One region of the Nonomuraea sp. GTA35 genome, then DNA from elsewhere that is predicted to be linked to it. Evidence: riboswitches for the same ligand, from Rfam matches in the RefSeq annotation. Region 1 holds a riboswitch; each other region holds the start of a gene.
What was found. Region 1 has a riboswitch for cyclic di-AMP ahead of ACBJ32_RS09645 (CHAP domain-containing protein). Riboswitches for the same ligand answer to the same signal wherever they lie in the genome.
Positions count from the first base shown of each region.

Region 2: it holds a riboswitch for cyclic di-AMP, as region 1 does, so the genes downstream of both, ACBJ32_RS32745 (CHAP domain-containing protein) here and ACBJ32_RS09645 (CHAP domain-containing protein) in region 1, are expected to answer to the same signal.
Region 3: it holds a riboswitch for cyclic di-AMP, as region 1 does, so the genes downstream of both, ACBJ32_RS12180 (C40 family peptidase) here and ACBJ32_RS09645 (CHAP domain-containing protein) in region 1, are expected to answer to the same signal.

Region 1 is NZ_JBGNUV010000002.1:649,083-659,429, forward strand. Features, by position in the region: gene ACBJ32_RS09610 (N-acetylneuraminate synthase family protein) at 1-145, shown strand, start outside; gene ACBJ32_RS09615 (glycosyltransferase family 2 protein) at 174-1,157, shown strand; gene ACBJ32_RS09620 (polysialyltransferase family glycosyltransferase) at 1,160-2,401, shown strand; gene ACBJ32_RS09625 (DUF6716 putative glycosyltransferase) at 2,385-3,551, opposite strand; gene ACBJ32_RS09630 (hypothetical protein) at 3,554-4,498, opposite strand; gene ACBJ32_RS09635 (aldo/keto reductase) at 4,597-5,418, shown strand; gene ACBJ32_RS09640 (Gfo/Idh/MocA family oxidoreductase) at 5,506-6,459, shown strand; cyclic di-AMP (ydaO/yuaA leader) riboswitch at 6,577-6,713, shown strand; gene ACBJ32_RS09645 (CHAP domain-containing protein) at 6,726-7,436, shown strand; partial or broken gene ACBJ32_RS09650 (hypothetical protein) at 7,596-7,685, shown strand; gene ACBJ32_RS09655 (hypothetical protein) at 7,681-8,193, shown strand; gene ACBJ32_RS09660 (alpha/beta fold hydrolase) at 8,202-9,095, opposite strand; gene ACBJ32_RS09665 (CGNR zinc finger domain-containing protein) at 9,181-9,738, shown strand; gene ACBJ32_RS09670 (ATP-binding cassette domain-containing protein) at 9,807-10,347, opposite strand, start outside.
Region 2 is NZ_JBGNUV010000008.1:205,374-215,720, forward strand. Features, by position in the region: gene ACBJ32_RS32715 (GAP family protein) at 1-602, shown strand, start outside; gene ACBJ32_RS32720 (hypothetical protein) at 786-1,520, shown strand; gene ACBJ32_RS32725 (calmodulin-binding protein) at 1,900-2,334, opposite strand; partial or broken gene ACBJ32_RS32730 (hypothetical protein) at 2,603-3,047, opposite strand; gene ACBJ32_RS32735 (helix-turn-helix transcriptional regulator) at 3,410-4,144, opposite strand; gene ACBJ32_RS32740 (MFS transporter) at 4,219-5,571, shown strand; cyclic di-AMP (ydaO/yuaA leader) riboswitch at 5,761-5,907, shown strand; gene ACBJ32_RS32745 (CHAP domain-containing protein) at 6,091-6,564, shown strand; gene ACBJ32_RS32750 (SAM-dependent methyltransferase) at 6,733-7,212, shown strand; gene ACBJ32_RS32755 (NlpC/P60 family protein) at 7,216-8,145, opposite strand; gene ACBJ32_RS32760 (universal stress protein) at 8,419-8,907, opposite strand; gene ACBJ32_RS32765 (hypothetical protein) at 8,931-9,419, opposite strand; gene ACBJ32_RS32770 (M56 family metallopeptidase) at 9,491-10,347, opposite strand, start outside.
Region 3 is NZ_JBGNUV010000002.1:1,194,856-1,205,202, reverse strand. Features, by position in the region: gene ACBJ32_RS12200 (response regulator) at 1-212, shown strand, start outside; gene ACBJ32_RS12195 (phosphotransferase family protein) at 194-1,270, opposite strand; gene ACBJ32_RS12190 (NYN domain-containing protein) at 1,415-2,737, shown strand; gene ACBJ32_RS12185 (NlpC/P60 family protein) at 2,915-3,796, shown strand; cyclic di-AMP (ydaO/yuaA leader) riboswitch at 4,402-4,566, shown strand; gene ACBJ32_RS12180 (C40 family peptidase) at 4,640-5,164, shown strand; gene ACBJ32_RS12175 (hypothetical protein) at 5,264-6,085, shown strand; gene ACBJ32_RS12170 (M48 family metallopeptidase) at 6,097-7,677, shown strand; gene ACBJ32_RS12165 (glycosyltransferase family 4 protein) at 7,722-8,795, shown strand; gene ACBJ32_RS12160 (carbohydrate ABC transporter permease) at 8,792-9,709, opposite strand; gene ACBJ32_RS12155 (carbohydrate ABC transporter permease) at 9,744-10,347, opposite strand, start outside.

The DNA.
Region 1 (10,347 bases):
CCACGCCGCCTCGCTGGAGCCGTCGGGGCTGGAGCACCTCGTCCGCGACATCCGCATCATCGAGCAGGCCCTGGGCGACGGCGTCAAGCGGGTCTTCCCCGGTGAGGAGGCTCCGAAGGCCCGCCTTCGCCGGGTGACCGTCTGACCGTACCCACCAGGAAGAAACGACAACATTGATCACGCTCTCGGTCGTCGTGCCCATCCGGGACGGCGAGCGCTTCATCGCCGACGCGCTCACCTCGCTGTCCCGCAACGCGCGGGGCGACTTCGAGTTCATCATCGTGAACGACGGGTCCGTGGACGCCACGGGCGACATCATCGACGACTTCATCGGTGAGCTGCCCGGGCTGGTCGTGATCCGCAACCCCGCGCCGGTGGGGCTGGCGGACGCGCGCAACACGGGCCTGTCGGCCGCGACCGGCCGGTACGTCACGTTCATGGACGGCGACGACTGGCTGGCCCCCGGCTACCTGGCGCGGCTCGTCGAGGCGATCGACGGGCTCGGCTGCGACTTCGTGCGCGTCGACCACGTGCAGGTGGAGGGCCGTAAACGGGTCGTGCACCGGGCACCGCTGTCCGCGCCGAGGGGCACGGTGCTGGTCCCCCGCGACGCCATCCTGCCGGCCGAGGTGCGGACCATGGTGGACTACCCGTACGCCTGGGCCGGCGTCTACAGGCGTTCCCTGGGCGACCTGCTGCACTTCCCCGGCTCCCTGCACACCGCCGAGGACCGGCCGTGGATCTGGCGGCTGCACAGGGAGGCCGCCACGTTCGCGGTGGCGTCGCTGGCCGGGGTGTTCTACCGGCGCATGGTGTCGGGGTCGCTGACCCAGGTGGGCGACGAGCGCCAGCTCCACTTCTTCGACGCGTTCGAGCTGGTCTTCAAGGACCTGGAGCCGGAGTTCCTGCCCAAGGCCGCACGGAACTTCTGCGCGCTGCTCGCCCACCACCTGGAGATCGGCGACCGGCTCACGCCGGCGCTGCGCGCCCGCTTCGAGGAGCGCGGCGCGCAGATGGTGCGGGCGCTGCCGCCGGAGCTGGTGGCCGAGTCGGTGTCGCGGATGTCCGTCGAACGCGAGACCACCCTGCGGGCCCTGGTGCCCGACCTGCCCCCCAGCCCGCACGTCCGGGTCCGCCGCGACCGGGAGGAGTCCTAAAGGTGAAGGTCTTCTACGCCTCGACGCTGTTCGGGGCGATGTCGCTCGCGGCCGCCATCGACGAGGGCCGCTTCGGCGACGGCCGCCGCGTCCTGATCGTCTCGAACAACGCGGCCATCCCCGAGGTGGCGACCCCGCTGGACAGGACGCCCGGCTTCGCCGCCCTGCGCTCCCGCTTCGAGGAGGTGCACTCGTGGAACGAGCTGATCGCGCCGCTGCACCCCTCCGACTGGCGGGCCCGCGTCATCGAGGTGCCGATGATGGAGCGCCTCATCCGCTCCCACTGGCAGCTGGACGGGGTCGAGGAGCTGGTGCTGGAGTCGATCGCGGTGCCTCCGGCGCGCACGATCGCGGGCCTGGTGCGCGACTGCCCGATCTCGGTCTACTCCGACGGCCTGATGAGCTACGGCCCGACCCGCGACCCGCTGCCCGCGGAGATCTTCCGCCGCATCGAGCGGCTGATCCACCTCGACCTGGTGCCGGGGCTGAAGCCGCTGCTGCTCAGCGAGTACGGCGTCACCCCCGAGATCCTGCCCGACGAGCGGTTCCTGTCGATCGTGCACGAGGTCACCGCCACGGCGCCCGACATGATGGCCGGGCAGGCGATCATCCTCGGCCAGTACCTGTCGGCGCTGGAGCTGCTCACGCCGGAGGAGGAGGCCGGCCTGCACGAGACCATGCTCAGGGCCCTGGTCGCCCGCGGCTGCACCGACGTGGTGTTCAAGCCGCACCCGGCCGCCGGCCGCCGGCACGCCCAGCTCCTGCGCGCCGCCGCCGCGCCCCTGGGGGTGCGGCTGTCGGTGGCCGGGGAGAGCGTGCCCGCCGAGGTGTGCTTCGCGGCGCTGCGGCCCGAGCTGGTGGTGGGCTGCTTCTCCACGGGGCTGGTGACCGCGCAGCGCTACTTCGGGCTGCAGGTGGCCTCGTACGGCACGGACCTGGTGCTGGAGCGGCTGGCCCCGTACGAGAACAGCAACCGCATCCCGGCCACCATCGTCGACGCCATGCTCCCCAGGCTGTCGCCCGAGGGGCACATCGAGCGCCCGCCGGTCACGGACCTGCAGGCGCTCGTGCGTTCCGTCGGCTACTGCATGCAGGCCGAGACCTACCCCGGCCTGCGGCCGGACAGCATCGACTTCGACCCGCGCTACTTCAAGCGCAAGCGCCTGGAGACGCTGGGCTTCGTCTCGGGAGGCAAGCCCAGCGCGTTCACCAGGATCCGCAGGAAGATCAGGTCAGCGATCTGAGGTAGCGGCGCATGCGGCGCTTGGCCCGGTAGCCCACCCGCAACATCTTGGGCGGCACCTCCACGCGGAGCCGGGCCCGGCGCCGTCCCGCCGCGTGTTCCGGCCCGTCGAGCAGCGACCTGGCGGGCACGCGCGGCCGGGAGACGACCAGCCCGCTCAGCAGCCCCGCCCAGTCGTTGCGCGCGGCCGGGTGGAAGTAGTTGGCCGCGCACCAGGCCCCGGAGGCCTCGCGGAACTCGCCCGCCGCCAGCTCCTCCAGCGTGCCCAGCAGGTCGCTGCCCTCGAACACCAGGTTGATCATCTCGGCGCTGACGCCGAAGTCGCGCAGCACCAGCGACGGCACGCCCATCGCGATGGCCTCCAGCGCCGCCGTCGAGCTCACCGTCACGAACCCGGCCGCCCGCTGGAGCTGGTCCTGCATCGAACCGGCCTCGAACGCCAGCCGCCCCGGCTCACCCAGCTCCCGCCACAGCCGCTGGTAGTGGAAGCGCTCGTTGTGGGTCTGCCGCTCGTCCTCCAGCGCGCGCAGCTTGACCACCACGTCGAGGTCGGGGCGGCGCGCGGCCAGCTCGGCCAGCGACAGCAGGATGCGCTCGCGCTCCTCCCGCCCTCGCGGCACCTTGGCCTGCGTGGCGAACACCACCCGGTTGCCGCCCCGCGCGGCCGGCTCGGGCCGCAGGAACGGCAGCCGGGCCAGGCCCACCGCCCCTCCCCCGCCGAGCCTGGAGGCGATCTCGGAGAACTCGGCCACCTCCCGCTCGCTGTGCACCACGAACAGGTCGCAGCCGCTGCGGAACAGCCACGCCTTCTCCGTCGCCGGCACCGAGATGCCGGGCAGCCCGCTGACGAACACCGGCCGCGGCCGCAGGTCGTTCAGCACCTCTGCCACCAGCACGTCCACCACGGGGCCCGTGCAGGCCACGACGATCACGTCGGGCCTGGTCCGCTCGGCCAGCCGCCGCACGGACCGCGCGGACAGCACGGGCGGCGGGCCGCCCGCCCGGCCGTTGACCGCCGCGGCGATCTGCTCCGGCGAGGGGGCGATCGGCGTGCGCACCACGGCCAGCTCCGTCACGCAGCCCGCAGGCAGGTCACCGAGCAGGCAGGCCGCCCATTTCAGATACGAGTCGGAGTCGGCGACCGCCAACACTTTCAACTGGACACTCCGGTCAAATGCGATCGCAGGGCGGGGGCCGCCCTGCTGGTCCACCAGTCATCGGGAACGTCCACGGGCTCGACGGCGACGCCGCGCGGGCTGAGCAGCACCCGCAGCGAGGTGATCGCGGTCGAGGGAAGGCTGAGCACGCGCTGGCCCGGGTCCAGGCCGCGCAGCGTCAGCTCGGCGGGCGCGCCGGCGTCGTGGACGGTGATGCCGGGGCGCTCCCGGATCAGGGCGACGTCCACGGGGTCCTCGCGGCGGTGCGGGTAGTACGCCAGCGGCTCGCGCGCGGCCAGGTCGGTCAGCCAGCGCAGGTAGTGGTCGCGGTGCACGAGGCCGTTGCGCACTAGGGAGGTGCCGAGCACGACCGTGCGTTCGGCGGGGCCCTCGGCGCTGGGCGGCTGGGCCCGCAGCCAGGCGAAGTCGTGGCGGACGAGGTCGACGCCCGCCCGGCGGACGGCCGCCTCCAGCTTGTCGTCCACGCTCAGGGCGGTGAAGACGGACACCTTGCTCAGGCGCAGCCGCAGCGCCGCCGCCAGGCCGAGCGCGGCGCGCAGCCTGGTGCGGTTGGCGCGGGCGCGCAGCAGCGGCCGGTACGGGCCCGCGGCGAGCAGTTCGAGCAGCCGCAGCGTGGCCAGCCCGTCGTCGACGATGACGATGCGGCCCGGCATGGAGGTGAGCCAGCGCAGCTGCACCTTGCCGGAGAAGGCGTCCCCGACGGCCTGCACGCGCCTGGGCATGCGCTCGCGCGGCTCGGCCAGCACCAGCCCGTCGGGCAGCCCCAGGGAGCGCAGCTCGCGGCGCGTGGCCTTCAGCGGGCGCAGCCCCGCCCGGGGCACGACAGCCGTCTCGGGGCCGAGAAGCCCGGCGTGGTGGGCCTCGACGGCGCACAGCATCTGGAGCGGGGACTCCACCCAGGCCGACGCCTGTTCGACCACTCGTTGCCCTCCCAGCGGGGTGATGGCGCGTTAACGACCGCTTCAAGCTAGCCCCACCGCCTTAAGCCCTCAGAAACGCGGCGTGAACAATGGAGGGTATGAATTCGCTCATGCTCAACACCGACGGCGTGCAGATCCCGCAGCTCGGGTACGGCGTCTGGCAGGTCCCGGCCGAGGAGGCCGAGCAGGCGGTCGCCACCGCACTCCAGGCCGGCTACCGGCACGTCGACACCGCCGCCGCCTACGGCAACGAGGAGGGCGTGGGGCGGGCCGTGCGCGGGAGCGGGCTGCCGCGCGAGAAGGTGTTCGTGACCACGAAGCTGTGGAACGGCGACCACGGCCGCGCCGAGGCCGCCTTCGACGAGAGCCTGGCCAGGCTGGGCCTGGACCACATAGACCTCTTCCTGATCCACTGGCCGGTGCCGCAGCAGGACAGGTACGTGCAGGCGTGGAAGGCGATGGAGAAGATCTACCGTGACGGCCGGGTCAGGGCCATCGGGGTCTCCAACTTCACGGTGGACACGCTCACCCGGCTCATGGACGAGACCGGCATCACGCCCTCCATCAACCAGATCGAGCTCCACCCGTACCTGCAGCAGCGCCAGATGCGGGCCTTCCACGAGGCCAACGGCATCCTGACCGAGGCCTGGAGCCCGCTGGGGCAGGGCAAGGGGCTGCTGTCGGACCCGGCGCTGGCGGTGCTGTCGGAGAAGTACGGCAGGACGCCCGCGCAGATCGTGCTGCGCTGGCATCTGCAGCTCGGGAACGTGGTGATCCCGAAGTCCGTCACGCCCGCGCGGATCAAGGAGAACATCGGCGTGTTCGATTTCATCCTCGACACCGAGGACATGTCGGCCATCGGCGCCCTGAACAAGGGGCAGCGGCTCGGGCCGGACCCCGACACGTTCAACATGACGTAAAGTGACTGGCGTGACATTTGTGGCATCCCGCCATTAATGACATATCCCCCCATAACCCTTCCTTTACCTCCCCTATAACATCTCCGCGTGCGAGATTTCACTTGGGGAATTGCGGCGACCGGCGGCATCGCGCGTACGGTCGGGGCCGCCATCGCGGCCGAGCCCGGCATGCGGGTGGCAGCCGTCGGATCGCGGAGCCTGGCCCGGGCGCAGGCCCTGGCCGCCACGCTGGAGGCCGAGTCGGCGTACGGCTCCTACGAGCAGCTGTGCGCCGACCCGGGGGTGGACGCGATCTACGTGGCCACCCCGCACGCGCAGCACCTGCAGGTCGCCGAGCTGGCCATCGCCGCAGGTAAAGCCGTGCTCTGCGAGAAGCCGCTGGCGGCCACCGTGGACGACGCGGAGAAGATGGTGCGCCTGGCGCGCGAGGCGGGCGTGTTCCTCATGGAAGCCATGTGGATGCGGTTCAACCCGCTGGTCCAGCGCATCGCGGGCGATCCCCGCTTCGGCGAGCTGCGCTCGGTGCAGGCGTCGTTCGGCTTCGCGGCGCCCTACGACCCGGCCCACCGGCTGTGGGCGCCGGAGCTGGGCGGCGGGGCCCTGCTCGACCTGGGGATCTACCCGTTCGGGCTGGCCCAGCTCCTCCTGGGCATGCCCGCTGACCTGCGCATCACGGGCTCCCTGGCCCCGAGCGGGGTGGATGCGGAGGCGGCCGGCGTATTGCTCTACCCCGGCGGCAGACACGCTCTCGTGGCGACCTCATTGCTCGGGAATTACCCGAACACGGCCTGTGTTGTAGGTACTCGGATGCGGGCGGACCTCCAGGCGCCGTTCTGGGCTCCGCAGCGGATCGTTCTCACCGGGCCCTCCATGGAGCCGGAAGAGCATGTGCTCGATCCGGCGGACAACGGATACGCCGGAGAGCTTCGCGAAGTCCGCGCCGCCACGGCCGAAGGCAGGACCGAATCCTCGATCATGCCGCTTGACGAATCCCTTGCCATGCTGGGGCTTCTGGCCGACGCTCGCAGGCAGTTTGCCTAGCTGGGCTTTTATGGATTTGTAATCCTCTTGCCTCATGTATTACCTTATGGGGCATCTTGAGGCATACGCCCGGTTTGTCCGGCTATGTCAGACCATCGCACGACACATCGCAGGATCGTCCTGCGACCGCTGAATCCGCCTCAGGGCGGAACCGGGGACCCATGTCTTTGGGGCGAATCGGCACTCCGGTGCCGTAGGGCAGCTTCCACGCCCGAGCCCGTCAGCTAACCCGGTAAGCGGCATGGAAGCAAGGAGCACCTCCCTCGATGGCCAAGCACCGCATTACCGCTGTCTCGAAGAGCAACATCGCCCGCGCCGCCCTCGGCGCCACCGTCATCGCCTCGGCCCTCGGCGTCAACGCCATGACGGCCAACGCCGACACCGCCACGGGCGTCGCCGCGGCCACCGCCGCCAGGCACCCTGACACCGCCATCGCCGCCCACAAGGCCGGCGCGGCGGACGACCGCGCCGAGACCAAGATCAACGTCACTGCCGCCCAGGTCCTGGCCATGGCCAGGGCTCAGGTCGGCACCTCGGAGAACGCCGCCGGCGGCGGCACCAAGTTCCAGCAGTGGTACGCCGGCTCCCAGCGCGCCGCCGAGACCGTCGCCCGCGACGGCGGCAACCGCGCCGCGTACCTGAACGCCGCCTGGTGCTCGATGTTCGTCTCCTGGGTCGGCGAGCAGACCGGCGCCCGCCCGCAGGTCGGCTGGGACGCCTACACCGTCGCCCACGCCAAGTGGTTCGCCGCCAACGACCGCTGGGGCACCGTCGCCAAGCCCGGCGCCGTCGTGTTCTTCGCCTGGGACGGCGGCAAGAGCCTGAGCGACATCCAGCACGTCGGGTTCGTCGTGAAGGACAACCAGAACGGCACCATCTCGACGATCGAGGGCAACACCGGCAACGGCCGGGTCGAGGAGCGCATCCGTCCGAAGTCGCAGGTCGTCGGCTACGGCTACCCGCAGTACGCCTCCTGACGGAACGTTCCAGGCCGAGAGATCGCTCTTTGCCTTCCATGTGACGCGACGAGCGCGCGTCCCCACCGAGGGGACGCGCGCTCGTCGCGTTCCGGGGTTCTGTCGGACCGGCTCGCTACCTTGCCTCTTCATCCGCTTCCCTCACCCCCGGGAGCCCGCATGGGAGCCAAGACCGGCGACCTCGCCTACGCCACCAGCTTCCCCGGCGCCGAGCTCATCTGCTGCGCGCACTTTATGATCGACAATCCGTCGCGGCTCCCCGCCCACCTCGTCGAGGCGGGGCAGGGGCCGCAGGCTCGTGCTGCACGCCATGCACAGCGTCGTCGACTGGCTCGCCTTCGCCGTCTGGGAGGACGGCCGCCTCGTCCGCTCGCTCAGCCTGTCCCCGGGCAACGGCATCATCGAGGACATCGGCGAGCCGTACCCGTTCGAGCTGCCCTACTGGAACGGCGAACATCCGGTCCCGTCCACGCCCGGCCGGCCGGACGAGGGCCCGTACCCGCTGCCCGCTGGAGCTGGGCGAGGACGCGCTGCGCGAGCTGCTCGGCTTCACCGTCGAAGGCTCGGTCGAGCCCGGCGCGACGTGGACGCGGAGGCCGTGGAGCTGCTCGGCTTCACCGTCATCGACCCGGACGGGCCGACGCCGGAGGAGCGGCGCGCGGAGTTCGAGGCCGTCGTTGCGCGGATGGGCGAGCCCAGGATGTTCACCTACCGGCCCGACGGTTCCGTCAGGGAGGTCAGCCTGGACCTGGGCTGACGGGCCGTTCAGCCACGCGAACCGGACGACCGGCCCCACGTCCGGTCGAGGAAGGCGGCGATGAGCGGCGCGATCTCCGCCAGGTGAGTCTCCAGCGCGAAGTGCCCGGTGGGGAACAGGTGGAGCTCGGCGCCGGCCACATCCCGCAGGTAGGCACGGGCGCCGGGTTCGGGGAAGAACGGGTCGTCGCGGCCCCACGCGATGAGCGTGGGCGGGGTGTGGGCGCGCAGCCACGCCTGCCAGATCTCGTACCGCGCCACGTTGGAGTGGTAGTCGAAGGCCAGCGCTACCTGGGCCTCCTTGCGCCCCGGCAGGTCGAGGAAGTGCTGGTCGAGCGTCCAGCCGTCCGGGGCGATCACGGCGGGGTCGGGGACGCCGGTCTCGTACTGGCCGCGGGTGCCGTCCAGGGTGAGCAGGTCGCGGATCGTCCGCTCGGCGCCCGGTGTTTCGGGGCGCAGCGCGACGAAGTCGCGGGCCGCGTCGGACAGGCCCTCGCGGTAGGCGTTGCCGTTCTGGACCACGAGCCCCGCGATCCACTCCGGGTGCCGCTCGGCCAGGCGGAAGCCGACAGGCGCGCCGAAGTCGAACATGTACATCACGAAGCGTGTCAGACCGAGCCGCCGCACGAACCCTTCGGTGACGTCGGCGAGCCGGTCGAAGCTGTAGGTGAAGCCGGGCGGCGCCTGCGTGTGGCCGAAGCCGGGATAGTCCGGGGCGATCAGCCGGTAGCGGGCGCCGAGGGTGTCCATGAGGCGGCGGAACTGGTGCGAGGCGGACGGGAAACCGTGCAGGAGCAGCAGCACGGGGGCGTCGGCACGGTCGGGGTGCGACTCGCGGTAGAAGACGCGGACGCCGTCGACGTCGAGGTGGCGGTGGCTGACGCGGGCGATCGAGGCAAGCATTTCTAATTCCTTCTGGCGCAGTTGATGCATTAGGTATAGCGGCCGGGCGTCTAATGGGTCAAGAGGCGGATGTACCATTAGATGTATGAGTGAGCTCGGTCCGCTGACCGGGGAGCCGCTGGCTCTGGACCTGGTCAATACCCGGACGGCCGGTGGTGATCTGCTGACCACGCCCGCGGAGCTGCGGGCCTGGCTACGGCTCCAGGCTGACCGGCTCCCCCTGCCTGAGGTCCTGACCGAGGCCGACGTGATCGCCGTGCGGCGGGTCCGCGAGCATGTCGCCCGTGCCCTCGACCGGGCACGGCGCGGCGATGAGCCCCTGGCGGCCGATCTGGGAGCGCTCAACCGCGCCCAGCGCGCCGCGCCCGCCGTCACCGAGCTGTCCTGGAACGGCCAGGCCGTCACCGCGGCCCGCCGCCGCGTCACCGGCTCGGCCGGGGAGCGGCTGGCGGCGTGGCTGGCGGAGGCCGCCGCCGAGCTGCTGGCCGATCCGGCCGTCACCAGGGTGCGCGAGTGCGAGGCGGACGACTGCGTGATGGTGTTCCTGCCCGCCCATCCGCGCCGCCGCTGGTGCTCGGCCGCGCGCTGCGGGAACCGGGTCCGCGTCGCCCGCCACTACCAGCGCCACAAGCCGCCCGCCTGACGACCATCCGGACGGCCGCTCTGACGCCCGCTCAGGTGGCCGCTCAGATGGCCGCAATGGGCGGCTGCTCAGGTGGTGAACGCGTCGCGCTGGATGGTGTACAGGTCGGCGTACGGGCCGGGACGGGCGACGAGGTCGGCGTGGGTGCCCTGCTGGACGACGCGGCCGGCGTCGAGGACGACGATCAGGTCCGCCGTCCGCACCGTGGGGAAGCGGTGGGTGATCAGGAGGGTGACGGCGCCGGGGTGACGGCGGGCGGCCTCGGCGTAGCGGGCGAAGACGGCGCTCTCCGCCGGCGCGTCGAGCGAGGCCGTGGGCTCGTCCAGGACGAGGAGGAGCGGGGAGCGGCGCATCGAGGCGCGTGCCAGGGCGAGCTGCTGCCACTGCCCACCCGACAGGCGGTGGCCGCGCTCGAAGGTGTCGCCCAGCTCGGTGGACAGGCCGTCGGGCAGGGCCGCGACCAGGCCGGTGGCGCCCGCGCTGGCCAGGGCCGCCGCCACGGCGCGCCGGTCGCCGAGGCGAGGCAGGTCACCCACGCCGACCGTCTCGGCGGCGGCCAGCTCGAAGCGCGCCAGGTCCTGGAAGACGGCGCTGATGCGCTGCCGCCAC
Region 2 (10,347 bases), on a different contig from region 1:
TCATCGCCCTGCTGATCAGCGCCAACGGCCGCGCCAAGGCGCTGCTGTTCGAGCTCACCTGGCTGATCATGAGCTGGGTCGTGCTGCTCGCCCTCATCACGCTGCTGAGCGCCGCCGGGGCCGCCGGGCACGCCCGGCCCGCCTGGGTCGCCTGGCTCGCCCTGATCATCGGCCTGCTCCTGCTCCTCATGGCCTGCATCGGGATCCGCCGGGCCATCCGCCGCCGGGAAGGCGCGGCCCCGCGGGTGCCGCGCTGGCTCGCCGCCATGGACACCCTGAACCCACCCAAGATCATCGCTGTGGCGGCACTGCTCATCGTCGCCAACCCGGTCAACCTCGCCTCCCTGGCCGGCGGCGCCATCACCGCCGCCCACGAGCCGCTGCCGCTCGGCCGGCAACTCATCCTCGCCGCCGTGTTCGTCGTCATCGGCAGCATTGGCGTGCTCACCCCCTACGCCACCGCCCTCAGCGCAGGCGGCGAACAGCGACTTCAGCGGATGCGCGGCTGGCTCATCCGGCACAACGGCGCCCTCACCCTGCTGCTGCTCCTGGTCTTCGCCCTGCTGTTCCTCGCCAAAGGCCTGCGCGGCCTGCTCAGCTGACCAGACCTCAACACCGTCCTGGCCTGGGACGCAGGGCTCACGCCCCGGATCAAAGGACCATAAGGCACTGAAGCTACGCCGGTTCTCGCCGGCGCTCGCCACCATCGCCGCCGCTCAGCGGCAGGCGCTTGGCCACATCCGCCGCAGAGCGCGGCCACCGCCGCCAGGCCCACGCCGGAGCGCGTGGACACCGGGGACGCCAGGGCGCTGCTCGCCACGCTCGGCATCGACCTCGACCGGGCCCACCGCAGCACCAGGGCCGGGGCCGACGACCCGGCGCCCTGGAGTCTGCGCCGCTCCCCGGTGCGGCCGCTGCGGGTCATGCTGTACGGGCCGCTCGGCCAGCTGTCCCTCGCCCTGCACGCCCGCAAGGCCGTCGAGGTGGCCATGTGGCGGGCGTCCGGCCGCCCGGTCACCGGCGAGGACCTGGTGTGGGGGCTGCTCGAAGGCCATGCCAACGGCGCCGCCCGCATCCTGGCGGGCGCCGGAGCCGACCTGTGCGAGCTCGTCCAGGAGCTGCGAGGGTCCGCCGCCCGCCGGGGCTTCGGGAGGCCTTGCCTGCGCGAACGTGACTTACGCGAGCGATTTGCTGTTCCGCTGCTCAAGGAACTGGGCGGGCCGTCCGGTCGGTCGCATGCCAAGCAGGACGACACAAGAGAGCACAGCGCTTCCACCGGAGCAGCGGATGAGGGCCAGCATCGCAAGCGGCGAGGACCTGGTGATGGCGAGCCCGGCGACCGCGTCGAAGAGGTGGAGGTGGAAATCGCGGCCAAGAGCGGCAGCACCGCGGTGAACACAGAACTGGCAGCGATGGGGAAGATTCACGACATGCTCGCCGGGCTGGAGGATCCAACTGCGCGGCGCCGAGTGCTGGGGTGGGCCTCGGGGATATTCACCGGCGCGCCGGCGGTGGACTGACAGGAGCGGCACGGGAAGGGCCGCCCGCTCTCGAGGGCGGGCCTGTGCCGGTCAGGGAGGGCTTGTCCACCAGCCGCCCGCAAAGGGGCGAGGCCGCCGCCCACGCCGGCAGCCAGCGGCGTCGTGTCCTGGCGTGGTGATCGTGCGCATGTCAGGGTGCGCACGGCAGAGGCTCCTGCAGGACCGAGACGCGAGCCGGGAACACGAAGGCGGGTTCTACTGATAGGCCCGGATATCACAACCTGCCGAATGGCAGAAGAGGCGGGGTGTTCTGAACCGCCCTGGCTTTGATGGAGACCTTGGTGTCCACCGAACGGCGATTCACAACGGCACCCCGGGAAATGCCCTCCCGAGGTGCCGCATCGCTTGCAGGTCAGGGCTATGAGGGCCGGATCTCAGCCACCAGGCGGGAGCTCCACGGGCACCAGTGGCCGCCGGGCAGGAATGCGCCGCCGGCCTCATCCAGGTGGTCCTCAAGGTATTGCATGCTGGAGTCGCAGACCTCGATGGCTACTTCGAAGAAGTCGATCGTGTTGGGGTCGAGGTGGAAGCTCCATCCGGGGTTGTAGGGGACGGGGCGCTTGATGATCCGGCCGTGGACGTGGATGCGCCCGGTTTCCTCGCCGCTGAGGATGCGGCGGGCGTGTGCGATCTTGGCTTCGTCGCGGAGCTCGATGTTGAATCGGGGGCGGCCGTCGGTGTCGGTGATGCGGAAATAGGCTGTTTCGGCTGCATGGGCGGGGACGCCTGGGGTGAGGATGAGCGTCATGACCGCCGCGAGTATGGCGGCGATCTTGGTGGGGATGCGTGTCATGGGGGCACCTCCGGTGACTCGGGTCGCGATCTGCGACCATCAGTAACTCACTGTAGTTGGCCCGTGACGCTAAGTTAATAGCTTGACCAGGCTTCGCCACCGAAACGGCCACTGCTCACCGTCCGGCCATGCCAAGCCGGAGTGCTGTCGTGGAATCTCAGACACCTCGGAGACTGGATCTTGAGGTCCAGGGGAAGAGATGTTCCTGATGGTGATGAAGAACTACCCGCCCGAGTTCAAGGCCGAGTACGGGATCGCGACCGGGGCATCAGCGAAGGGAAGTCGTGATCGGGCCCGTGATCGGCTTCCTCTTGGGCCGGTAGGTGCGGCCGGCTCGGGCGAGGTCACCGATCGGTTCCTTCTTCTTGGCGTCCACGCTCACTACCGGCGAACCGTCGGCGAGGAACTGTTCGACCGTGGTGTTGATGTGCTGGAACTCGGCGTCGCGGTCGGGAACCTGGCTGCCGGCGCGCCGCTTGGCCATGCCCTGGAGACTGAACCCCGCCGCGCAGCAGATCGCCCACTGCCGGGGCACTGATCGGGTGCCCGGCTGCGGTTGATTCCCGGGCCAGGTCCCGCAGCGAGGCCGTGGTCCAGTGCAGCGGGGAAACCGGATCACCGATCTCCCGCGGCTCGATCAACGCCTCAAGCGCCGGCGCCAGGCCCGGGTCATGCTCAGCAGCCGGCTTTCGTCCGCCACCGGGACGGCGCACCCGGCCCAGAACCGGTGCACCACCCGCGAGCTCGAGGAGTCCCTCATGATGGTCGGCTCCGACACCTCTGCCAGCCTGGCCACCACCACGATCCCGCCATGCCCGAGCGCATCGGCCTCAGCAGCCGGATACAAGCGGCGCTGCCGCTCGTCCGGATACGGCAGCACGGCTGCTGTCAGGCTGCGAACTTCACATCCCGGACCGCCAGGTCTGTCTCAGATATCGCTATGGAAGGCCATTTAGCACGCCACTCACCGAAGTTGCACTGAAACTCCACGCTTCGGGGCTAGGGCCCCTCAATCGGCTCTGACCACACCTGGTTGCTGCCCGGGCCGGACGTTCGTCGCAGCGAGGGTCATGAGTCAACGACTGAGCAGGTAGCGCCGCGGTGTGGTGCCGACCGTGCGGCGGAAGGCCGCCAGGAACGCGCTTGCCGTGGCGTAGCCGACGCTGTGTGCCACCCGGGACACCGGCTGCCCCTCGGCCAGCAGCGGCAGGGCGGCGCGCAGCCGTACCTGTGTGCGCCAGTGGTCGAAGCTCATGCCCGTGTCGCGCACGAACAGCCGTGTCAACGTCCGTCTGCTCACACCGGCCGCGCGAGCGTGAGCCTCCAAACTGCGTGAGTCGGCCGGGTCCGCCAGCAGGGCGGCCGCCACCATCTGGACCCGCTCGTCGGTGGGTTCCGGCACGTCGATGGGCTTGGTGGGCAGCGGACGCAGCAGGTCGGGCACCACGGCCTCGGCGCGCAGCCGCGCGTCGTCGGCGAGGTCGGTGCGGGCCAGGTAGCCGATCAGTTCGGCCAGCAGGCCATCGACGCCGACGGCGGTGGGCTCGCGCCAGTCCAGGGGGCAGTGCTCCGGCGCCAGGTACAGGCTGCACAGCACCGCGTCGCGGGTCGCGCCGGTCGCGTGGGCGATACCCGCCGGCAGCCACAGCGCCCTGGTGGGCGGCAGGACCCAGTAGACCTGGCCCACGTTGACGCTCAGGACACCGCGCCGGGTCCAGGCGAGTTGGTGGTGGGTGTGGCTGTGCGGGGGGATCCAGTCCCCAGAGGCCAGTGGGAAGTGGCCGACGATGATCGCGCCCATGTCCTCCATGCGACATAGTCTGTCCCCATCGCGGATTGTGGCCAAATATGGCAGATCAATAGCGTCGTCGGGTGCCGATAATCGTGTTGTGTCTTGTCCAGTTCATGCTCGTACTCGATGACACCGTCGTGAGCGTGGCCCTGCCCAGCATCCGCCATGAGCTGGGCTTCAGCGCGTCCGGGCTGCCCTGGGTAGTCAACGCCTACTTCCTGGCCTTCGGTGGGCTGTTGCTGCTGTGCGGCCGGATGGCGGATCTGCTGGGCCGCCGTCGCGTCTTCCTCATCGGGGTGGCGCTGTTCGGCTTGGCCAGCCTGGCCTGCGGGCTCGCGCAGGAGCCGTGGCAGCTCGTCATCGGGCGGTTCGGTCAGGGCGCGGGCTCCGCGATGGCCAGCCCTGCCGCGATGTCGATGATCACGTTGCTGTATCCGGGGCCCGAGGCGCGGGCCAAGGCGCTGGGCATCTGGGGCGGCATCGCGGCCCTCGGCGGGACCACGGGCCTGGTGCTGTCCGGGGCGCTGACCGACCTGGCGTCCTGGCGTGGGATCTTCCTGATCAACCTGCCCGTCGTCGCCGTGGCGCTGGCGTTGCTGCCCCGCCTGGTCCCCGAGTCCCGCGCGCCCGGAGGGCGCCGCCTCGACGTTCCCGGCGCGGTCCTGATCACCGGTGCTGCGGTGTCGCTGGTGTACGGGCTGCTGCGAGTGGGGGAGACCGGCTGGAGCGATCCTCTCGTCATCGGTGCCGTCGTACTCTCCGTCGCCTTGATGGTGGCCTTCCTGGTGGCGGAGTCACGGGCGGCAGCGCCGCTGGTGCCCCGATCGTTCCTGGCCTCGCGGACGCGGGTGGTCGCCAACGGCGCGACTCTGCTGTTCTCGATGGCGATGTACGCCATGTCCTTCCTGCTGATGCTTCAGGTGCAGACCGCTCTGGGATATAGCCCGCTGCTGGCCGGCATCGCCTACCTGCCTTACGGTGCGGGCATTCTGGCAGGCATGTGGCTGTCGTCCCGCCTCTCGCTCAGGATCGGGACACGATGGGCGCTTCTGCTGGCGTTCGTGGTCAACATCGCCGGTCTGTTGCTGCTGTCCGACGTGGCGGCGGGCGACTCCTACGCCGCACACGTCCTGCCCGGCATGCTCGTACTGAGCGTGGGCAACGGGTTGAGCCTGCCCCTCATGGCCACGGCCGCAGTCGACGGTACGACCGAGGCGGACGCCGGTCTCGGGTCGGCCCTGTTCACCTCCGTCCAGCAGATCGGTGGCGCTGTCGGGGTGGCCGCGCTGACCATGTTGGGCTACTCACGCGGGCTCACGGCGGGCGCGGTCTGCGTGGCGCTCGGCGCCGTGCTCATCGGCGCACTGCTTCCGTCGCGTCCACGTTTCGTGAAACAGACTGCCAATGAGCTTCGGCAAACTGGATCTACTATCGGGAGTAGGTAAAGAATTTCCTCGCCATCGCCCATGGCGCAGGGGATTCCGTTGCATTGTCCAGAGGTTGGCTTGCATCTTTCTATGCAGTTCGCTTACCTTCAAGGACTCAAGGCGTACGCCTGGCAGCATCGCTTGCCGCGTGGCGCCTCCATATTGCCGAGACCGTGTCTCACCAGCGCGTACGTCATACGTGCGGATGTGACGCGGCCGCCGAATTCGCGATCTCGCGGAACCGGGGACCCATCTGTTTCTGGGGTGAATCGGTGTGCTCCATGTGAGCGCTCCGTAGGGCACTTCCACGCCCGAACCCGTCAGCTAACCCGGTAGGCGGCATGGAAGCAAGGAGCAATTTCAGTAATGGCCAAGCACAGCTTCACCCGTGCCCTCATGCCCGGAAACCTTTCCCGCCTCGCGCTGGGGCTCAGCGTGGCAGCCGGTGCCGTTCTCGCCGCCGGCCCCGCCTTCGCCGCGGACCATGAATCCCAGAGCCAGGCCCAGAGGCCGGCGACTCAGGCGAGCGCACAGGCGGTGCTGAAGATTGCCGAGTCGCAGATCGGCGTTACGGAGAACTCCGCGGGCGGCGGGACTCCATTCCACAGCTGGTACATGTCGTCGCAGCGGGCGAAGGAGACCATCGCCCGTGACGGCGGCAGCATTCAGGCGTACGCCAACGCCCCGTGGTGCGCCATGTTCGTCTCCTGGGTGGGCGAGAAGGCGGGCGCCCGGCCGACCGTCGGCTGGGACGCCTACACCGTCACCTACGCCAAGTGGTTCCAGGCGAACAAGCGCTGGGGCACGGTGGCCAAGCCCGGTGCCATCGTCTTCTACGACTGGAACGGCAAGAGCACCTCGGGCATCGACCACGTGGGCATGGTGAAGCAGGACAACGGCAACGGCACGATCACCGCGATCGAAGGCAACACCGGCAACGGCAAGGTCGAGCAGCGGATCCGGCCCAAGTCCCAGGTCGTGGGCTACGGCTACCCCGATTACAAGGCCTGACGCAGCAGGTCGAAGACTCCTTGCCAGCGCGATGGTCAAAGGATCGCGGGTGGCGAGGGAGAGTCTCCTGCGCCACCCGCTGTTTTCTTGATCCGAAGTTGCCGAGTGACGTACTCCGCCTGCCCTGACCACCGGACTGGAGCGGACGTCGGCGGAAAGGGGCCTCCCATGCTGATGAATCGGTTCGAGACGCTCCTGGTCAACAGCTCGCCACGCCGAGCGCTGCAACGTTGGTACGAGGCGCCGCAGCTGATGAAGCTGGGCGGGCGAACTCCGGGCACCCGGGTTCTGGAGATCGGCGCTCGGCGACGGTCGGTGCGCTACGCCGGGCACGTGCGGCTGGCGCTGGGCGACGCCACCGATCTCCGTGTCGCCTTCGGGATCATCCACCACATCCCTGATCGGCGAGCCGCACTGGCTGAGGCAGCGCGAGTCCTTGCCGCAAGGGGCGGGTTCCACTTCGGCGAGGTGACGGCGACTGCCCTGGCACGCCCGTCCTTCCGGCGTCTGCTTGAGCATCCCGAGGAAGACCGGTTCACGGCGGGGGAGTTCCTCGCCGAACTGCCCCGCCATGGCCTGAAGGTGGATGATCGCTGGGTCACCCGGATCGGTGGGGACTACGTGCTCGGTGTCGCACAGCGTCGCTGACCATCATGGGCGGACCGCACCGAGCAGGCGGTTGCGCCAGTAGTCGTCGAGGTCGACCACCTTGATGACATCGCCGGTTTGCGGCGCGTGCACCATCTTGCCGTTGCCGGCGTACATCCCCATGTGGCCGAGCCCCTTGCTGAAGAGCAGGTCTCCAGGCTGCAGCGCATCCAGGGGAACTCGGCGGCTGGCGCCCCACGCCCATTGAGTCCAGGTCGTCCGGGGCAGTTCGACTCCGCCGGTGCGCCAGGCGGCCTGGGTGAGGCCGGAGCAGTCGTAGGAGCCGGGCCCGGTGCCGCCGTATCGGTAGGGCTTGCCCACCTGGGCGAAGGCGAACTGGAGCGCGCGGCGGGCGTTGCCGGATGCCGGGCCGGTGTACTCGATGCCGGGGCTGTTGGGATCGCCGGTCTGGAAGGTGCCCAACCGGCGCAGGAGCTTGGTCTGTTCTTTGACCAGCTTGTCCACCTTCGTCTTCTCGTCGCGGACCTTGTCACGAGCGTCGTCGGCTTCTGTCAGAACCCGCTGCGCTTCCGTGCGCCGATCGCGCAGGTCCTTCGTCGCCGCCTCGTAGGCAAGTATTTTGGCCGCTCGGTCCTGCGCCAGTTGCTCAAGGGAGGCCATGCTGCTCAGAGCCGCCTCGGAGTTGCCCTGCAGGGCGAACGCCGGCCAGCCCCCGAAAGGGCCGGCCTGATAGCTGTTGCTCGCAATCGTGGCGAGTTCTTCGCGTAGCGCGCGGGCCTGTGCGTCCTTGCGGCTGAGCTCGGTGTTGAGCTTCTCGTACTTCTTCTTGGCCGACTTGTACGCCTCATTCGCCTGGTTGTACCGCTCGACCAGTTGGTCGGCCTGTTCGTTCAGCTTCACCAGCTTGGCCCGGATCTTGGCCGGCGACGGCTCTGCGAGAGCGCCGCTGGGCGTCGCGGCCAGTGCGATCAAGGCTAATGCTGCGGCTACTGCTGGTCGCCCGAGCCTCGTCCACACGGCCACTACGATGCCTCCTCGTAAGTCACTGAGCCTGGGCCGAAATAGTACAGAAGGCGCGGAGGCTTTTGCCCTGTTCCGTGCAATTTCCCTAGGTAGGACCGACTTACTATCAGCGGTAGCTGATCTGGTGTCACGTGTGGATACGCACGCGACGGGCATCGCGTTCAACAGACGCGTATGCGCCCCCGGCCTCCGCGGATGGCTCGGGAGCCGGGCGCGTACGCCTCAGCGTTCGGCACCTGCTCGGCCGTCACGGCGAGCAGCGGCCAGCGGTCCGGACGGGATGATCAGCGTTGACCGGCTGGTGGAGTGCACGACCCGGGTAGAGGTGCTGCCCGACAGCAGTGCTGACAACCCTCGGCGCCCACGGGAACCGAGGACGATCAACGATGCGTCGGTCTCCTCCGCCACGTCCACGATGGCCTCGGCGGCCGTCTTCTCGGGGACAGAGGCAACGCGAGGTTCTGCGTTCGGCCCGAGGGCCCGAGCACGCTCGGCGCCTTCGGCCGCCAGGTGCTCAGAGGCGTCCAAGGTTCGAGCGTCGAGGTCGCACAGGTCCTCCAGAGCCGGATGGCCTTCCAGATAGGCGGCGAGGCTTTCCAGCGGTTGGCGGGCGTAGAGAACCACGGTGGAGGCTCCCGGGAAGAGACGTGCGGTCTCTTCGACGGCGTGCCGGGCGTCTGGGGAGCCGTCGTAGGCGATGAGGATGGACATGAGATCTTCTGCCTTCTGAGGTGTCAGCCGCGGGAGGCGGTGACCTCGTCGGCGGGCGCGCCGGCGCGGGTGCGCAGGGCCGCCGCGGCGATCAGGGCGCCGGCGAGCGCGCCCTGCGGGATGGACGTGATGAAGCTGATCACCGCTGGACCGGGAAGCTGGATGACGGGCACCGCCATGATGTCCGACAGCGTGAACAGCATGGTCGCCACGGCCCACGCCGGCGCGGCGCGGGAAGCCAGGCGCGCGTACCGGCTCGCCTCTGCTGACAACAGCCCCTTGTCGGAGGGCAGCAGAACCGCTGCCATCAGCAACGCGCCGATCGTCACGACGGCCGACAGGTTCGCGGCGAGCTTGGCGGCGGGCAACCTCCAGCGGGTCACGGCTCCGGAGTCGGCGAGACCGGCGATCGTGGGGGTGAAGGCCGCCCCTCCGGACAGCAGACCGATCACCAGGGCGGCCACGGAGGCGCCGGTGGTGGCGAGGAGCAGGCGCGTCAGGCGTGCGGTCATCCCTGGCCTCCTCGTTCAGCCGGACGGTGGTGAGGTGTCGGTGGCGCCGCGTGCCGTCAGCATGCGCCGCATCAGGTCGATCTCTGCTTGCTGGGCGGCCAGGATGGCGCTGGCCATGCGGTGTACCTGCGGCCGGCCGCTCTGCCGTGCCGCCTGCGCATCGCCTGCTGGTTCTGTGCTTGCAGGTGCGAAATCGCGCCCGCGTGCAGGCGGCTGCCCGGCTCGCCGGCGCCCATGGGAGGCTGAAGGGCACCTGAGGGGTCTGGTAGGCCAGGGTCGCCAGCTTGGAGATCTGCCGCCGGGCCGCATCGAAATCGCGCTGAGCGGCCCGCAAGCCCGCCGCGGCCGAGCGTTCCGCCCGTTCCGCGGCGGCGAGCGCCACCCGGTTGGCGTTGTAGTCGGCCACGACGGCGTCGAAGTCCTTCTGCAGCCGGCTCAGTTGCTTGCGGAGTTGCTCGGCGGTGGGCTGAGGGTCGGCCGGAGCCGCCGGCAGCGATCAGCACGGCCGGCAGGCCCTGCGCGTGTGTGAATCGGGAGCCCGGCCGTCGAGCCGTCACTCCGTGCCCTGCCGTCGAAGAGGCCGCCGCCGGCACCCAACGAGGCTGGTCGCGCCGGCTGAGCAGGCGCTGCAGGCGCTCCACGACACCCGCGTCCGCCAACGCGAAGGTGGCCGCCGGACCTGGAGCGGACTCGCCGGCCGCCATGCGGACCAGGGCGCGCGCCAACGGCAGCTCGCCGTGCGCGCGGCAGGCATGATCGTCGGCGATCATCTCCAGCAGCACGGCGACCGCCTGCCGTGCCGTCCGCACGGGCGTCAGCCACGGGAACGCGTGCGTCAGCGCCACGAACGGCAGCAGGGCCAGATCGTGGCGCCCGCGTGCGGGCGCCCGCTCATGCCGCAGGACGGCATCCAACTCCTGCGTCGTCA
Region 3 (10,347 bases), 550 kb from region 1:
GCGAGCGCGCCAGGAGGCTGCTCGGCCGGCTCAGCGAGCGCGAGCGCGAGGTGGCCACGGCCGTCGGGCAGGGCAAGTCCAACGCCGACATCGGGCGCGAGCTCTACATGAGCGTGCCCACGGTCAAGGCGCACGTCTCCCGGATCCTCACCAAGCTGGGCCTCAACAACCGGGTCCAGGTGGCGCTGCTGGTCTACGACGCCGGCTCGTAGCCGGCCAGCAGCTCCTCGATGGTGGCCCGGTGCAGCACCAGATCGTCGGGGTCGTCCGGCATGGGCAGCTCGCCGAAGTGGATCCTGCGGTGCCAGATCCTGGCCATGATGACGCCGTGCCGCAGCGCCGCGTACATCTCGTAGAAGCCCAGGTCGCGCGGCTCGTAGCCGGTCAGGTCGCGGTAGGTCGCGCAGACGTCCTCGCGGCGCATGAACCCCGGCATGCCGGGCAGGCCCGCGCTGACCGTGATGTCCTGGAAGAACCGGTGCAAGAAGATCATCCAGGACAGGTCCAGCTCGCGCGGCCCGACGGCGGCCATCTCCCAGTCCAGCACCGCGACCGGGTCGCAGCCCTGGTACATCACGTTGCCGATCCTGGCGTCACCCCAGGTCAGCACGTCGGGGCCGGGATCGTCCGGCCAGTGCGCCTCCAGCCAGCCGAACGCGCGCTCCAGCAGCGGGATCCGGTGCTCGCCGTGCGCCCACTCGTAGTAGGCGCGCTGCGCCTCGACGTGCGCGCGCAGCCCGGCGGCGCCGAACGGGGCGAGCTCCTCCGGCGTGAACGCGGTCTGGTGCAGCGCCGCCAGGATGCCCACGCTGGCGTCCTGGAGCCGGCGCTGGTCCGCGGGGGAGGCGTCGTGCAGCCAGCCGCCGAACGTGTACGGCATCACGTCGGGCGGCACCTCGCCCTCGGCCCGCTCCATGACGAAGAACGGGGTGCCCAGCGGGCCGGGGTCCGGCTCGAACCACAGGGGCCTGGGCGCTGGGATCCCAGCTTTTTCCCTGGCCAGGCGCATCATCTGGAACTGGGCCCGCAGATCGTAGGAAGGAAAAACCGGAACGGCTTCCACCGCAGGTGCGAGCCTGGCTACGCAGCGCGTGCTCTGCCCGTCCCAGGTGGCGGTGAAGAACAGGGTCTCGCTTGACAGGCCGTTCTCCGACGGTCTGGACATCTCGGACACCGTGGCGTCGGCGCCGACCTGGGCGCGGAGCCAGGCGGTGGCACGTTTCCGCAGTTCTTCCAGGTCACGGGTGGAGGTGCGCAGCTGTTCCGTCACAGGGGGCCTCCCGGTTGGACATGTGCCCTTCGACAGTCGTATACCCCCTAGCAAGCGCTTGTCCATATTGGGGCGGCCGTTACGGTCAGGTACGCAGCAGCCGTACCCTTGTCTGAAAGGGCATGTCACGAAGGGACAAGTGGGATGAGTTCAGCGGGTGAAGGCCTGTCTCGCCCGCTTCCCGAGCAGGTGCGGCTCAACGTCGTGGATCTGGCTTCCCAGGTCCTCGGGTCGATGCCCGCTGCCACCATCCCGCCGCCCCTGCGCGGCATCGCCAAGTTCGACCCCCGCAAGCGGGCCAAGCTGGGCGGCGCGCCCATCGCGGCGCAGCTCGAGAACGACAAGAAGTTCCGCGAGCTGGTCGCCGAGTCGGTGGCCGCCGGATGGCCCGAGCTGGTCGCCTCGCTCGCCGAGGGCAACGTGCCGCCGGCCGCCGACCCCGTGCTCGTGGCCGCGGCCGCGTACCTGACCCGGCCGCCGGGCTGGGCGGAGATGATCGAGACCGCCCGCGCCGACCTGGAGCAGTCGGCGGTGGCCGCCGAGGACCTGGAGCGCGAGGAGACGGTCACCCGGCTGCGCGAGCAGCTCGCCGCGCAGAAGAGCGCCGCCAAGGAGGAGGCCGACCGGCTGCGCGAGCAGATCAAGGCGGCCCGCGCGGAGAACTCCGACCTGCGCCGCAAGCTGCACGACGCGCGCGAGCGGGCCAAGGCCGCCGCGCGGCGGGCCGAGGAGATGGAGCGGGCGGCGGAGGAGGCCAGATCGGCCGCCACGGCCGCGGGCAGCGCCGGCGAGTCCGAGCTGCGGCGGCTGCGCGAGCGGGTGGCCGACGTGGAGAAACAGCTCGAGGCCTCGCGCCGGGCCGCCCGCGAGGGCAGGAGCATCGAGGACGCCCGCATCCGGGTGCTGCTCGACGCCCTGCAGGACGCCTCGGCCGGGCTCCGCCGCGAGCTGGCCCTGCCCACCACGATCAGCCGGCCCGCCGACTCCGTCGCGGCGGTCACCGGGGAGCGCCCCGGCGTGCGCGGCGTGCCCGCGCGGGCCCTGGCCGACGACGACCCGCAGCTCCTCGACCAGCTCCTCGCGCTGCCGCAGGTGCATCTGATCATCGACGGCTACAACGTCACCAAGACCGGCTACGGCACCCTCACCCTCGCCGACCAGCGCACCCGGCTGATGACCTCGCTGGGCGGGCTGGTGGCGCAGACCAGGGTCGAGGTGACGGTGGTGTTCGACGGCGCGGAGCTCAACGCGCCCGTGCAGGTGGTGGCGCCCCGCGGGGTGCGGGTGCTGTTCAGCGCGCCGGGGGAGATCGCCGACGACCTCATCAGGCAGCTCGTCCGGGCCGAGCCGTCCGGCCGGGCCATCGCCGTGGTGTCGTCGGACCGGGAGGTGGCCGAGTCCGTCAGGCGGATGGGCGCCAGACCCGTTCCGTCTGGTTTGCTGCTGCGCAGGCTGGGCCGCGCATAAATTACGAATTGGTAGGTTTGGCCGTACCTCGTCTGCCACTTCTGTACTATTTCGCCCCAGGTGTAATCCCTGGGAGGCGATACAGTGAGGTTTGGCCGGGTACCGGTGGCCGCGGGTCTCGCGTTCGGACTGGTGCTGACCCCGCTGGGAGCTGCCCTTGCTGATCCTCGCCCCACCTTGGCGCAGGCCAAGGCCAAGCTGGAGAAGCTCAACGACAAGGCCGACAAGGTCGTCGAGCAGTTCAACCAGGCGAACGAGCGCTACAAGACGGCCAAGAGCACCTACACGAAGCTGAACGACAGCTACAAGCGCAAGCTGCGGACGGTCGCGGACCTGCGGGCGCAGGTGATCGGGATGGCCGTCGAGAGCTACAAGCTCGGCGAGGACGTCACCTCCTGGCCCGGCATGTTCGGCTCCAACAACCCCCAGGCCATGCTCTCGGGCTGGGCCGTGGCCGGGCAGCTCTCGCGCGAACGGGCCGAGAAGCTGGCCGCCTTCGACCGCGAGAACAAGGGGCTGAAGGCCGAGCGCGACAAGGCCGAGGTGGCGCTGGACGAGGCCGAGGAGGAGCGCGACGCCGTCGAGAAGGAGCGCGCCGAGATCCGCAAGCTGATCGCCCAGCAGAAGAAGCTGCTGGACAGGCTGGGGGCGTACAACCCCGGCAATCCCAACAGCACGGGCATCAAGTACACGGGTCCGGCTTCGGGCAGCGCGGCGGCGGCGCTGCGGTTCGCGTACGCGCAGGTGGGCAAGCCGTACATCTACGGAGGTACGGGGCCGCGCGGCTACGACTGCTCGGGACTCACCCAGGCGGCCTGGGCGGCGGCGGGCGTGTCGCTGCCCCGTACGACGTGGCAGCAGTGGTCGTGGGGGGCGAGCCGGAAGGTGTCGCTCGACGCGCTGCAGCCCGGGGACCTGATCTTCAGTGAAGGGCTCGGGCACGTCAGTATCTACGCGGGCAATGGCCAGATCGTCCACGCGCCGCAGACAGGCGATGTCGTCAAGGTCGTCAAGCTCTCGGGCTACGGTCGTTCCCTCGTCGGAGCGGTCCGCCCGTAACCAGTTCCGGGCTCCTGAGGGCCGGGCGTGGCCGCACCCGTTTCGGTCTCCGGTGGCCGCGTTCAGCGTGCCGAAGTACGCGGGTCTCTGCGGGCGCATCCGGCGCCCTGCCGGGCCAGTATCTACGATCGAGCATCGTAGATCGTCGCCTCGGTAGCGGCCTGAGGCGCACTCTGCTCAGGAGTGACGAATACTAGCGAGGTCCGTAGATTTCGAGGCTTGCTTGGGCATGGCGGGGCGTTGCGGGACAGGGCGAGCGGGAGCGCTCCCAGTGGCCTTGCTCACGTTTAAAGGGTGTCAAATGTGACTTAAGTGACAATTGGGACCTGACAAACCCGGCGGTTCCGAAGTGTGAGCAGGGTCACATTTCGGTAACAGAACCTGGTGTTCCAGCAGGGGTTTCAAACTTGACACCCCCCTCTGCCTGATCTTTACAAGCTGACTCACCCTTTGCCGATTCTTGACCTTTCCGCGTAGCTTCTGGCGTCGTCGCGGTGAACAAGCCATGTCCCCGCGAACCCCGCACCGGGTCTGCCCCGATGCGAGACAGACAAAAGAATCCGCCGGTCGCTCCCCGAGCATCCCCACATCGAATCTGGATCGGGGCACGCGGCCTGCCGAATCCGTGCAGCCAGGAGCACGGAGCCGGGGACCCAAGCGATCCCGAGTTCCCCGAGGGATCAGGGGTGAGTCGGCGCGCCATCGCGCCGTAGGGCGACTTCCACGCCCGAATCCGTCAGCTAACCCGGTAGGCGTTCGTGGAAGACACAAGGAGAAATCCTGTCTAGTCCCCTGCAGAACCCCCGCCTGTCCCGCCTTGCCCTGAGTGGCGTAGCACTCACGATGACCGTGACGGCCGGAGGTCTCGTCCTCCATGCCCCAACGGCTCAGGCGACGACGACGAGCGATGCGGCCGCTCCGACGACGGTGAAGGCGGAAACCACCGCCAAGACGTCCAAGAAGGCCACGGTCGCCCAGCGAAGGGCAGCCAAGCTCGCTCGGCAGAAAGTGAAAGCCCGCAAGGCCATCGCCGTGGCCAAGAACCAGATCGGTGACCCGTACCGGTACGGAGGCACAGGGCCTGGTTCGTTTGACTGCTCCGGTCTCGTCCAGTTCGCCTGGAAGAAGGCCGGCGTCAAGCTCCCGCGCGTGGCGAGCAGCCAGTTCGCCCGTACCAAGCAGAAGGTCTCCTGGCGCAATCTCAAGCCTGGCGACCTGATGTTCTTCAGCGGGCTCGGCCACGTGGGCATGTACGTCGGCAAGGGCAAGATGATCCACTCGCCACGGACAGGCGAACGGGTACGCATCGACAAGCTGAGCGGATGGCGCCGATCGTCCTTCGTGGGCGCTGTTCGTCCCGGCATGTGAAGAAGCCCCGTCCGGATTCTTGGAGGATTTCCTGGATTCGGACGGGGCTCTCGCACGTCCGGAGCTCTCAGCAGGCAGGGCACACTACGATCGGGCATCGTGTTCGAGCAGGTGAGCCGGCGAGCCGTGGTGACGGGCCTGCTGCTCCTCGTCCCCGCCGCGGCCACCCCGCTGCCCGATTCCCCCATCCTTCCCCCCGAGCTGCGCGGCCTGTGGCCGGGGCGGCGTACGGCCGTCAGCCGCGGCGCCCGGTCCACCGTCGCAGGTCCCGGCACGGTCCCGCCCGAGCGGCTCGACGAGCTGGCGCGCAGGGCCGACAGCGCGGGCGCGCGGGTCTCGGCCGTGCTCGGCATGCCGGTACGCCCCCTGGTCGTGCTGCCGGAGTCCGGCCGCGACGCCGCCCGCCTGGCCGGTGCGGGACGGCTCGACGGGCTGGCCGCCGTGGCCGACGGGCGGCGCGTGATCGTCGTGCCCGAGGCGTTCGCCACCCTCAACCCCACCGGCAGGGACGTGGTCCTCACCCACGAGCTGACCCACGTCGTGGCCGGCACCGACGGCCTGCCCGTCTGGCTGTACGAGGGTTTCGCCGACTACGTCGGCTACCGCGACGCCGGGCTGCCGGTGGCGACCGCCGCCGCCGAGCTGGCGGCGGAGGTGCGGGCCGGGCGGCTGCCGAGCGCTTTGCCCGGGCCTGAGGCTTTCGCGGCCGACGGGCGTGACCCGAACCGGCTCGCCCGGGCGTACCAGGAGGCCTGGCTGGCGTGTCGCTTCCTCGCTGACCGGTTCGGTGAGGGGACCCTGGTGGGGCTCTACCGTGAAGCCCAGGCGGCAGGCGCCGATCGGGCGCTCGCCTCGCTGGGGCTCTCCGTCGCCACGCTGACGGCACGGTGGCGCGCATACGTGCGGGATCAGCTCGTGTGAAGGGGAGGCAGATGGACGATCGAAGAGACACTGACGACGCGGCACGGGAAGACGAGGTGACGGATGGCGCGATGGCCGCCGTCGGCGCCGCCGGCCATCCGGACGAGGACACGGGGCGCGGCGAGCGCGCCGGCCTCGGGGAGGCGGCGGCGCCGGACACGCTGAGCGGGCCCGGCCCTTCGGGGGAGGGCGGGCGGAGCGAGGGCCCGTACGGGCAGGAGGCGGCGGAATCGGAGGACGCCGCCACCCACCCTGGACGCGCCCACCCCGGCAACGCGGCGGCGCCGGGCGATGCGGAGGGGCCCGCGCCGGGGCATCGTGAGGAGGTGCCCGTGACAGGAAGAGGCGGCGAGGACGGCGGTGGGAGGCGCCCGGCGGCCATCGCGCTCGTGCTGCTGGGCCTGGTGATCCTGGCCGTGGCCGCCTTCAGCACCCCCTGGCAGGTGCTCACCGGCGGCCCGCCCGACCCGGCCCGCGACTTCGGCGCCGCCCAGATCGCCAGGGCGCGGGCGTTCGACGCGGCCACCACCCTGCCGAGCTACCTCTCGCTGGCCCTCACGATCATCATCGCCGGCATCCTGGTCGCCACCCCGTTCAGCGCCAGGGTGCTGGGCAGGCTGCGGGGCCCGTGGTGGCTGCGGGTCGTCCTCGGCGCCCTGGTGATCACCGCGCTCGTCGAGGTGATCAGGTGGCCGCTCGGCATGTGGGTCGAGACGATCCTGCGCGACTACGGCCTGTCCACCCAGGACTGGGCCGGCTGGGCGGGCGACCGGCTGAAGAACCTGGGCGTGGAGGTGTTCCTGCTCTGCGTCATGCTGCTGGCCCTGGTCGCGCTGGCGCGCAAGGTCAGGCGCTGGTGGATCCCCGCGGCGGTGGGCGCGTTCGCGCTGACGGTGGTGACGTCGTTCGTGTACCCGGTGGTGTTCGAGCCGCTGTTCAACGACTTCAGCTCCATGCGTCAGGGCCCCCTGCGCACGAACCTGCTCGACATGGCCGCGCGCGACGGCGTGCCGGTCGAGGACGTGCTGGTCGCCGACGCCTCGCGCCGCACGACGGCGCTCAACGCGTACGTGTCCGGCTTCGGCGCCACGCGCCGCATCGTCGTCTACGACACGCTGCTGCAGGCCCCGCAGCGGGAGGTCGAGCTCGTCGCGGCGCACGAGCTGGGGCACGCCAAGTACGACGACGTGCTGTACGGCACGATCATCGGCGCCCTGGGCGCCGGCTTCGGCGCGATCGCGCTGTTCCTGGTCCTCAAGCCGGTACGGCGGCGCACCGGCGTCACCTCGATCACCGATCCCCGGGCGGTCGGCGTGGTCATGGGCCTCATGACGCTCGGCTCGCTGATCATGGGCCCCGCGCAGAACGTGATCAGCCGGCACGTCGAGGCCAGGGCCGACGTGCACGCGCTGGACCTGACCAGGGATCCGGCCATGTTCATCGCCATGCAAAAACGGCTCGCCATAACCAATATTTCCGACTTGTCGCCGGATGCGGTGGAATATGTGCTCTATGCCTCCCATCCCTCCGGCCCCGAGCGCATCGCGATGGCCCGCGCATGGGCCAAGCTGAACGGCGTTCCCGAGCCGTGACCCACCCCGGCCGCCCAGCCGACGACGCCGGCGGCAGCGTGCTCATCGTGACGAACGACTTCCCGCCCAGGCCGGGCGGCATCCAGTCGTTCGTGCACGGGCTCGCGCTGCGCACGCCGGGCGTCGTGGTCTACGCCCCCGCCTGGCCGGGCGCCGCCGAGTTCGACCGGCGCCAGCCGTACCGGATCGTGCGGCACCCGACGCGGCTCATGCTGCCCACCCCGGCCGTCGCGCGCACGGCGGCCGGGCTGGTGGCCGAGCACGGCGCGCGGACCGTGGTGTTCGGCGCGGCGGCGCCGCTGGGACTGCTCGCCCCGCGCCTGCGGCGGGCGGGCGCGCGGCGGGTGGTGATGCTCACCCACGGCCACGAGGCGTCGTGGGCGAGCGCGCCGGGCTTCCGCTCGGTGCTGCGCAGGATCGGCGGGCACGCCGACGTGGTGACCTACCTGGGCGAGTACACGCGCCAGCGGCTGGCCGCGGTCATCCCGGCGGGCAAGCTCGTCCGGCTCGCGCCTGGCGTGGACGTCGGTCAGTTCCACCCCGGCGCCGCCAGGGCGGAGCTGGGCCTGCCGCCGGGGCGGCCCGTCGTGGTGTGCGTCTCGCGGCTGGTGCCGCGCAAGGGCCAGGACCAGCTCATCAGGGCCTGGCCCCAGGTGCTGCGCTCCGTGCCGGAGGCGGTGCTGCTGCTGGTGGGCGGCGGGCCGTACCGCAGGAGGCTGGAGCGGCTGGCGGCGGGGCAGGAGTCGATCAGGTTCACCGGCACGGTGCCGGCGGCCGCGCTGCCGGGGTACTACGCGGCGGCCGACGTGTTCGCGATGCCGTGCCGTACCAGGCTCAAGGGGGTGGACGTGGAGGGGCTCGGGATCGTGTTCCTGGAGGCGTCCGCGACCGGCCTGCCGGTGGTGGCGGGCGCGTCCGGCGGCGCGCCCGACGCGGTCAGGCCCGGCGAGACCGGGCTGGTCGTGAACGGGGAGGACACGGGCGAGGTGGCGCGGGCCGTCGTCGAGCTGCTGGCCGACCCCGACAAGGCCCGCAAGATGGGGACGGGCGGCCGCGACTGGGTCGCCTGCGAGTGGGCGTGGGACCAGGTGGCCGCCCGCTTCCGCCAGTTGCTCTAGCCCTTCGTGGAGCCGAGCGTGAGCCCGGCCACGAACTGCTTGTGCAGGAGCTGGAAGACGATCAGCGTCGGCAGCGCCACCAGCATCGAGCCGGCGGCCAGCAGGTTGTAGTCGGTGAAGAACTGGCCGCGCAGGTTGTTCAGCGCCGAGGTGACGGGCAGCTTGTCGCCCGACGACATCAGCACCAGCGCCCACAGGAAGTCGTTGTACATCCAGGTGAACTGCAGCGTGGACAGCGCCGCCAGCACCGGCCGGCACAGCGGCAGCGTCAGCCGCCAGTACCGCTTCCACACCCCCGCCCCGTCCACCAGCGCCGCCTCGGTGATCTCCTCCGGGATCGTGCGCATGAAGTTCGCCATCACGAAGACGCAGAAGCCGAACTGGAACGCCACGTGGATGAGGATCAGGCCCAGGTAGGAGTCGTAGAGCGACTGCGAGTCCGACAGCCACGCCGGCAGCGGGACGAGCGTGTAGAGCGTGTAGAGCGGGGTGATGAGGACCTGTGGCGGCAGCAGGTTGCCCGCGGTGAACACGATCAGCAGCGTCTTGCGCCCGGGGACGCGCAGCCGCGCGATCGCGAACGCCGTGAACGAGGCCAGCAGCAGCGTCACCACCACCGCGGGCACCACGATGATCAACGTGTTGAGGTAGTAGCGGGGCAGCTCGGCCTGCGTCCACGCCTGCGTGTAGTAGCCGAGCGTGAGCTGCTCGGGCAGCGAGACGTACCCCAGGCGGGCCGTCTCCTCGTACGGCCGCAGCGAGGCGTACACGGCCAGCACCAGCGGCAGCAGCCACCCCAGCGCCACCAGCACGAGGAAGGCGTGCAGCAGGACCCGCAGCGGCCTGACCGGACGCCGGGAGGGCGCGCGCCGCGCCTGGGCCGGGGGAGCGGAGGCGGGCGCGGTGAGGGTCATCGCTCCTCCCCGGGCGTCCGCGACAGGCTGAGAGTCATCGCTCCTCCCTGAACATCTGCGACAGGTACACGACGATGAACCCCATCGAGATCACCAGCAGGATCACCGCGATCGCCGAGCCGAACCCGATCCTGCCGGCCTCGCCCACGATGTTCTCCGTGACCAGCACCGACAGCAGCTCCAGCCCGTTCCTGCCCTTGTTGATGGCGTAGACGATGTCGAACGCCCGCAGCGCCTCGATCACCGTGATGACCAGCACGATCACGTTGACGGGCCGCAGCGTCGGGAACACCACCCGGAAGAACGCCTGCCGCTCGTTCGCCCCGTCGATGGCCGCGGCCTCCTTCAGCGCCGGATCGACCGCCTTGAGCCCCGCCAGATAGATGATCATGACGTAGCCGACGTGCCGCCAGCCGGCCGCGACCATGACGACCCAGATGTTGACGGAGCTGTCGCCCAGCCAGTCCACGCCCAGCCCGGTCACCGCGTTCAGCACGCCGTAGTCGGAGGAGTAGACGAGCTGCGCGATGAAGCCCACCACGGCCAGCGACAGCACGACCGGCATGTAGAGGGCGCTCTGGTAGAAGCGCGACAGCCGCAGCCGCCGGTCCAGCAGCACCGCGCAGAACAGCCCGAAC